2 regions of the Paenibacillus sp. 79R4 genome follow, and region 2 is predicted to be linked to the other one. Evidence: riboswitches for the same ligand, from Rfam matches in the RefSeq annotation. Region 2 holds a riboswitch; the other holds the start of a gene.
The links. A riboswitch is a leader RNA that binds a small molecule or an ion and turns the genes downstream of it on or off. The one in region 2 is predicted to bind FMN.
Positions count from the first base shown of each region.

Region 1: it holds a riboswitch for FMN, as region 2 does, so the genes downstream of both, ribD (bifunctional diaminohydroxyphosphoribosylaminopyrimidine deaminase/5-amino-6-(5-phosphoribosylamino)uracil reductase RibD) here and DMN77_RS23280 (DMT family transporter) in region 2, are expected to answer to the same signal.

Region 1 covers NZ_QJOT01000004.1:220,737-225,163, reverse strand. Annotated here, with positions in the region: gene lysA (diaminopimelate decarboxylase) at 1-795, shown strand, start outside; gene DMN77_RS06985 (peptidylprolyl isomerase) at 982-1,416, shown strand; gene tlp (small acid-soluble spore protein Tlp) at 1,482-1,703, opposite strand; FMN riboswitch at 1,889-2,082, shown strand; gene ribD (bifunctional diaminohydroxyphosphoribosylaminopyrimidine deaminase/5-amino-6-(5-phosphoribosylamino)uracil reductase RibD) at 2,345-3,448, shown strand; gene ribE (riboflavin synthase) at 3,479-4,150, shown strand; gene DMN77_RS06965 (bifunctional 3,4-dihydroxy-2-butanone-4-phosphate synthase/GTP cyclohydrolase II) at 4,250-4,427, shown strand, end outside.
Region 2 covers NZ_QJOT01000029.1:17,829-22,255, forward strand. Annotated here, with positions in the region: gene DMN77_RS23275 (glycoside hydrolase family 52 protein) at 1-579, shown strand, start outside; gene DMN77_RS23280 (DMT family transporter) at 1,362-2,324, opposite strand; FMN riboswitch at 2,466-2,632, opposite strand; gene DMN77_RS23285 (ABC transporter ATP-binding protein) at 3,428-4,396, opposite strand; gene DMN77_RS23290 (ABC transporter permease) at 4,411-4,427, opposite strand, start outside.

The sequences.
Region 1 (4,427 bases), on a different contig from region 2:
GATATCGGAAACGGAGCTGCCTTCGAAGCAGTTAAGGCGGCGGGCTTGTGCAATCATCTGAATCTGCTCGGGGTGCATTCACATATCGGTTCGCAGATTTTTGAGGTTGAGGGGTTCCAGTTAGCGGTTGAGCGAGTTGCTGATTTTGCGGCTCATGTCAAGGAACAGCTTGGTGTTCTGTTTAAAGTAGTTAATCTTGGCGGGGGCTTTGGGATAAGATATACGGAAGAGGATAAGCCGCTGAAGGTTGCTGATTATGTCAAAGCAATTACGGACGCTGTTAAGCAGCACTTTAGCCTTAGCTATCCTGAGCTTCCGGAAATTTGGGTGGAGCCTGGTCGCAGTATTGTAGGCGATGCCGGTACTACGCTCTATACGGTTGGAACGAATAAAGACATTCCCGGCGTACGCAAATATGTAGCTGTCGATGGGGGCATGACCGACAATCCGCGTCCGGCTCTTTATGAGTCCAAATATGAGGCATTGCTGGCGAACCGTGCTTTCGATTCCAATGAAGAGACGGTATCGATTGCCGGTAAATGCTGTGAAACAGGCGATATGCTGATCTGGGATATTGAGCTGCCAACGGTAAACACCGGAGATCTATTAGCAGTGGCTTGTACGGGAGCTTACAATTATGCGATGGCAAGCAACTACAACCGGATTCCGCGTCCAGCTGTTGTATTTGTTAAGGATGGACACAGCGATATCGTAGTAAGGCGCGAGACGCTCGATGACATCGTTGCTTATGATACGATTCCTGAGCGGATTTCAAAGCAGCCCTCCTACAAATGAGAGTCTGAGGATTAAGAGCGGGCTTTTGTGTCAATAATGATTAGAACCGTGAGGAGAACGCATGAATGGCGCATTCTTCACGGTTTTTCATTTTGTATAATTGGCTTCCTCTTTGCTCTACCGGAGATTTCATAGTACACTGGAATAGGTTTTTGACTAACGATTAAATAAGAGGAAGTGACCGATATGAAAAAAGGGAAGATCGTATTGGAAAATGGCGGAGTGGTTGAAATTCAATTTCTGCCTGAAGAAGCACCAGGTACGGTAGCAAACTTTGAGAAGCTGGCTAATTCCGGTTTCTACAACGGACTTACGTTCCATCGCGTAATTCCGGGCTTTGTAGCCCAAGGGGGATGCCCGACCGGAAATGGTACAGGTGGCCCTGGCTACACCATCAAATGCGAGACAGCAACGAACGTAACAAAGCATGAACGCGGTGTTTTGTCCATGGCCCATGCGGGTAAAGATACTGGCGGCAGCCAATTCTTTATCGTATACGAACAACAACCACATCTTAACGGGGTACATACCGTATTTGGCAAAGTAACCTCCGGTATGGATCTTGTGGATCAAGTACGTCCTGGCGACAAGATGCAAGAAGTAACAGTTTGGGACGAATAGTACAAATGTATGCAATAAGAGCCTGCGAACTCGCAGGCTCTTTCTTGTAGTGCTATTTTCTAGAACTATTGCTGATCGGACTTTTCATCCTTGATTTCTTCGCGGAATCCTTCAATGCTTCTTAGACGTTTCTTGTTCTTGTCCTCGATTTGCTGCTTTTCCGTACCGGAGATTTCATCGGCATGCTCGCTCAGGTAGTCCTGACCTTCACGAAAATTTTGGATGGTATTACTTATATGTTTGCTTAATTTTTGCGCGTTGTCCGAACGATCGTCGGGCTTAGCCATGGAATTGCCTCCTTTAAGTCTTGATTGTAAAATCGACGCTGGACGTCAGTGATTATCATCTGCTCAGCAAGAGATTTTATTCACAGAATGCTTGCCTTATCTGCGGAGAGTTTGTTCGATCCTTGATTTTTTAGGGGGATAGTGATAACATTCGTTATGCAACAAAGTTTTGCACAATCGAATAATTTTTCCTTCGGGGTCGGGTGCAATTCCCAACCGACGGTGATGGCATGCGTTATTTGATGGGGCTTCTTAAGCCTGATGAGATGCATGCACGAGTCCGTGACCTGTATATCACTTGATTTCTAATCATGAGATATATGGCTGAGCCGGTGAGATTCCGGGACCGACAGTATAGTCTGGATGGGAGAAGGAAGACGCAGCAGAGCTTTTGGCTAACATTATGCGCTGGGACATACTTAAATATGTCGCATATTTGCAGCCGTTAAGTTCTTATTTTCACAAAGTTAATGTGCATAATGTACATAGCTTCTGTTACAGCATAGCCATGATGGCTTTGTCTGTTCAGCGATGTGATTTTTTTGCGTACTCACTCTCATAATAACCCTGATGGATTAGAATCCGTCGGGGTTTTATTTTTGGGTTCTACAACAGATTAGATAGTGAGGGAGGTGGGAAAAGTGCAGCTGCTGAACGATGAGTTTTATATGGGTCTTGCTCTGGATATGGCTGAGCGTGCTTTGGGCCAGACTGGAATTAATCCTGTGGTCGGCGCGGTTGTCGTCAAGAACGGGGCTGTCATAGGTATGGGTACACATTTGAAAAGAGGAACCGCCCATGCGGAGGTTCACGCTCTAAACATGGCGGGTGCTGAGGCCGAGGATAGTACGGTCTATGTCTCCTTGGAACCTTGCAGTCATTACGGAATGACGCCTCCATGCTCGCAGCGACTCATTCGGGAGAAGGTAAAGCGTGTCGTTGTAGCTTGTGAAGATCCAAATCCAAGTGTAGCAGGCAGAGGGATCGAGATGTTGCGCGAGAGTGGCATTGAGGTGGAAGTCGGAGTGCTGCGTGAGCGGGCGATTAAGCTCAATAGAAAATTCAACAAGTATATTACCACGAAGTTGCCCTATATCACTCTTAAGACAGCGAGTACTCTGGACGGCAAGATCGCCTCGAAGAGCGGAGACAGCAAATGGATCTCCAATGAGGCTGCCCGCGAAATCGTGCACACCTTGCGTCATCAGCATCAGTCGATTCTGGTGGGGGTCGGAACGGTCATCGCCGATGATCCACTGCTTACAACAAGGTTGTCGGTTCCGGGGTTATCTCCTGTTCGAATTATCGTGGATTCAGCCTTAAGGGTTCCCGGGAATAGCCAAGTCCTAACGGATGGCAAGGCACCGACCATTCTATTGACAACAAGCCATGCGGCTCAAGACAGAATAGATGCACTGCGCGAGCAAGGCATTGAAATCATCATATGTGGAGACGGGCCAGAGGTTGATCTGGAACTTGCCATGCGCCTGCTTGGCGAACGTGAGATGGCCTCGATTCTGGTCGAGGGTGGAGGAAGGATCAACGGGTCGATGCTGCAGCATCATTTGGTTGATGAATTGATGATATTTATGGCTCCCAAACTCATTGGCGGCCTTGAGTCTCCAGGGAGCTTTATCTTTGACGGCTATGAACGAATGCAAGATAGCATAGTGTTAAAGGATATGGAAGTGGAGCTCATTGGTGATAATATTTGTGTCAAAGGACAGCCGATGTATTCCGTATAACCTGATACAGGGCAACAAGGAGGCAAGATCATGTTCACTGGAATTGTTGAAGAGATCGGTACGATGAAATCGATCAGCCATAAAGGGGAAGCGATGGTTCTCGGTATTCTGGCCAGCCGCATTATGGACGATGTGAAGCTGGGGGATAGCATCTCAGTAAATGGTGTATGCCTGACCGCCACTTCCCTGGAAGCTTCCGGCTTTACGGTAGATGTCATGCCACAAACTTATCGACATACGAATCTGAGCCGTTTGAAGCCTGGCAGCAAGGTGAATCTGGAACGAGCTATGGCTGCTGGCGGACGATTCGGCGGACATATCGTACAAGGCCATGTGGACGGAACCGGCACGATTGCAAGCATGCGTCAAGATCAAAATGCGGTCTTCGTTGAAATTGAACCCTCGGAGCCAGCTCTTTTTAAATACATTATCCCGCAAGGCTCGATTACGATTGATGGCATCAGCCTGACGGTCGTCAGCGTTGAAGGAGGAAGGTTCAGGGTATCCATCATTCCACATACCTGGAGCGAGACAGTGCTAGCGTTAAAACGTGCGGGGGACACGGTCAATCTGGAGACGGATGTGCTAGGCAAGTATGTGGAGCATCTGCTGAAATTTAACCATGACCCATCAGGCCAATCGCAAAGCGGCAATCCTTCAAATGTAAATTTATCATTTCTAGTTGAGAATGGATTCGCCTGACATCATCAGGTCTTATAGGGAAATGAATGAACGCAAAGTTTGAAGTTACGGTTCCTTAGATTCATTTGAAATTTGCAGCAATAGCAGGAGGGGATTCATATGAAAGATATTCAATTGGATCGAATTGAAGATGCGATTTATGACTTAATGCGCGGCAAAGTCATTATCGTGGTTGATGATGAGGATCGGGAGAATGAGGGAGACTTTGTAGCGCTAGCTGAGAAAGCCACTCCGGAAGTGATCAATTTTATGATTACGGAGGGTCGCGGACTCGTCT
Region 2 (4,427 bases):
GCTGCTTATGTCGCTATGGAGAAGCTGTTCACGAAGCTTGGCCGCAAGGAGCAAGCAAGTCTGGCCGCGGAACAGGCTGATCGCTGCGCAGCGACTATTGTGTCGCAAATGCTGCCGGAAGGTTACGTTCCAGCCGTCATTCAAGAGAATAATGATTCGCAAATTATTCCGGCTATCGAAGGGCTGATCTTCCCGCTCTTTACCGACTGCAAAGAGGCGCTTGATCCGAATGGACGCTTCGGCTCATACATCCAGACGTTGAACAAGCATCTGAATACCGTGCTTCAACCAGGTGTGTGCCTGTTTGAGGACGGAGGCTGGAAGCTCTCCTCCACCAGCGATAACTCCTGGCTCAGTAAGATCTATCTGTGCCAATTCATCGCTCGGCAAATTCTCGGCCTGGAGTGGAACGAGCAAGGCAAAGCCGCGGACGCCGCCCACGTTGGCTGGCTGACATCCACGGCGAATGCTTACTGGAGCTGGAGCGATCAAATGCTCGCCGGAGTAATCTGCGGCAGTCGCTACTATCCGCGCGGAGTGACATCCATTCTGTGGCTGGATGAGCAACCGACTGCGTAATAATAAGCTAACCAAGCTATCACAAAAGCCCCACACGACTCTCATCCCCCCAGTAATGGGGAAATAAAGAGCATGTGGGGCTCTTTTCTTGCGATAAATTCGTAATGGGCACATGCTCGCATCCACTCTCTGAACCTATATGCCCATCCACTAATGAAACTGGGTATCGCAGTTCGGGCCAATTGAGCGTATAGAAACCGTAACGATACTGGACATCATTATTCAAAACAAACGTAGACTTGAATATTCTAACGAAACTGGGTATCGCTATTTAGAACAAACCCGGTACTTGGCGATACTAACGAAGCTGTTGTATCGTCATTACAACAAATCGAGCACCTGGATGTTCTAACGTAACTGGGTATCCTCATTACAACTAATCAGGCAGCTGGATTCCTAACGTAACTAGGTATCGTCATTACAACAAATCGAGCACCTAGGAGTTCTAACGAAACTGGGTATCCTCATTACAACTAATCAGGCAGCTGGATTCCTAACGTAACTAGGTATCGTCATTACAACAAATCGAGCACCTGGGAGTTCTAACGAAACTGGGTATCGCTATTCGGGCCAAATTGGGCACTAAAAAAATCTAACGAAACTAGGTATCGTTATTGGAGCAAAATAGGGGCTTAAAGTGTGAATTTCACCTAAATAACGATCTGTAGTTTCGTTAGATTTTATTCGCGGCTTTTAATGAGGTAATAACGCTCTGTAGTTTCGTTAGAGATAGTAAATAAATACCCGGGACGATCTGTCCCGGGTTATCTCCTATGAAAAACTTAAGCCGCTGAAGCACTGTTTTGTCTGGAAATCGCAAACAATACGAACCAGATCAGCAGGAAACCTAGCGCTTGAGGGATGGTCACGATTTGCTGGAAAGCGATCCAGTTGATCAAGACGCCGACCATTGGGAAGCTAAGCTCTGCCAGTGTAGCCACAGACGCCTTCGTGGTGGTCAAGCCCTTGTAGTAGACTAGGATGCTGAGCAGCCCTGGCAGCAACGCCTGACCAAGCAGGTTAAGTCCTACCAAAGATAACTCATAGGAGCCCGATGGAAGATTCCATGCCGCACCTTCATTCCAGGTTACCGCAAGCAGCAGCGGAAGAGCGAGAACAAATCGAAGCGAGGTTACTGTCTCGTATTTCATCTGTCCGACCATCAACCTGCCCATCACAGTGGAACCGCCCCATAGAGCCGCAGCCCCCAAAGATAACAGACTTCCAACTTGCACAAATTCATTCCAGTGGCCGAATGGAATCGCAAATCCAAAGGTTAGAAAATAGGTTCCAGCCAGCGCAATCAGGAACAGAATCGAGAAGTGACGCGGCAGCTTCTCTTTGAGCAACAAGCTCGCTAAAATGATAGCGAACAACGGCTGCAGCTTCTGCAGCAGCAATACTGCGTTGGCGTTGCCGTTAGCAAGCCCCATCGTGAACAGGATAGTTGCTATGGCTGAGCCGCCCCAGGAAATGAAAAGCAATGCACCGAGATGCTTCATGCTCATGCCCTTTAATTCCCCGCGATTCTTCCATAATACTGGAATAGCGATCAATGCGATAATCACATGCTCCAGCAGAACGATTTGCGCTGATGTCAGTGCACGGAGCAAAATGATCCGAAATAATGGATCGACACCCCATAATGCCGCTCCCAATACCACTAGCCAAAAACCGCTTTTTGCCTTCGCAGGACGCACCGAAGTGGGCTCCTGCACCTTATAGCCTGTACTTACGTTTTCCATCTTGCTGTCTCTCCCTCTCCTTGAATACGGAGTCTTGCCAGCAGAAAGCCCCCGTTGAATCGACAACAGTCGACATCTACGGGGGCTGATCAAATAAGCATGCGCAAAGACAGGCTTACCACCTTGTCGCACAAACTTAAGATTGATCTTCTCCCATCCGGACTTTACCGTCGGCTCTGGATTTGCACCAGATCAGTCGCTATCGTCCCAAAGGACGGACAGCGAGTCGCGGGCTGTGATTCAATCGCTAAGTGCTGATTGAACCATTCACCGCCGGTCAGGAATTTCACCTTACCCCGAAGATCCATATTCAAATTTTTAATTATTTGATTTTACAATATCCGCTGAATTCATATTACAATCTTTGCCGCGGATATAACTGTAATGAATATCACATTATATTTAGTATATGACTTGTTTCATGTATTTTCAATGAGAATAATTTCATTGTTTCATGCTATTTAATATTTGTATGCAGCATAGCAGGCTCATGCAACCCCAAAACGTCCCATCTACCTAAGTAGTACGTGTGCAAAGAGGCCTGACTCACAGTACCTAAGCTTCTGCTTACGATGTGCGTTTTACAAAACGTTTCCGTTGGTTGAAGCTCGGGGCAAAAGGAATTGAGCTACACGTTTCCGCAGTTCGTTGCAAATGCTTGTAGTATGGTCGTGAGCACTCAGAAGTTTCCAAAGGAAACATGACTTCCTAAGCAGTTACTTGTAGTGGAACGTGAGCACTCAGAAGTTCCCGAAGGAAACCTGTTTTCGTAAACATCTGTCTGTAGTGGATACGTAAGTACCTTAGAGGTTTCCAGCGGCGTCATTCTTCGTAGCATCTGCTTTAGTATGTCCTAAGCACCTGAGTCTTCCAAAAGAAACATAACTCCGTAATCAGTTGCCTGCAGTAGGTCGTGGGCGCTCGCGAATTCCCATAGGGAACAGATTTTAGGCATCCGCTTCTGCAAGTCCTAAGCCCCTCACAATTTTTCCAGAGAAAACATGCTTCATAGCCCATCTTCCGAGCTTCCGCTGAATTCAAGATTCGATTTCGAGCAGCTTCCTTATTGCTGCATGAGCCAAAGCAAACAGTTTGAGCAGCCTTTAATAAACCTTGTGGATGATCTCCTCGAAATCCGGTTCCTTCATCTCGAAATCGTCGATGTCCCCCCAGGTCTCCAGCTCACGCAAAATATCGACCGTGCTCCATTCCTGGCGATTGGCCTCGATCGTTACGACATCATCCTCCCTGCCCGTTACTTGAATTGCGGGATTAAGGGTATCCGGCAGCTGAAATTGACCGCGGAATGTGACGCGGATCTCGGTCGGCAGGCCGATGGTTTCACGAAGCGAGCGAGCGGTGCCATCGAAAGTGAGTTCACCGTGATTGATCACCATCACGCGACCACAGAGCTGCTCAATATCATCCATATCATGCGTAGTAAGCAATATCGTCTTTCCAAAGTCCTGATTGAGCTGCTTGAGGAATTTTCGTATATTCCGCTTCGCATTTACATCGAGTCCAATCGTGGGTTCATCCAGGAACAGAACATCGGGGTCATGCAGCATAGATGCAGCCAGATCGGCCCGCATTCTTTGTCCGAGCGACAGCTTGCGAACCGGTGTAGCCCAGAACTCATACAAATCCAGAAGCTCCGCCAATTGGTCCAAGCGCCTTCGCTTATCGCTATCGGTCACATTGTACATTTTGGCCAAAATATCATAGGAAGCCTTGACCGGAAGATCCCACCACAATTGACTTCGCTGGCCAAACACAACACCAAGGTTCCGCACCGCCTTCCGACGCTCCTGGTGAGGATTATAACCTCCAACAACTACTTCACCTGAGCTGGGATGCAGAATCCCCGTAAGCATCTTGATCGTCGTCGATTTGCCGGCTCCGTTCGGTCCAATATATCCGACGAATTCGCCCTGCTCGATCTGGAAGCTGATGCCACGGACCGCTTCTTTTCTAGTATATTCCCGTGCGAATAGGGTCCGAATGCCGGAGAATCGTCCCTCCCTGACGATCGGAGTCTTGAATTCTTTATATAAATTTTTGGCTTCGATCATTTCTGTAGCCTCCCTTAGCTTCCTGTGCTCT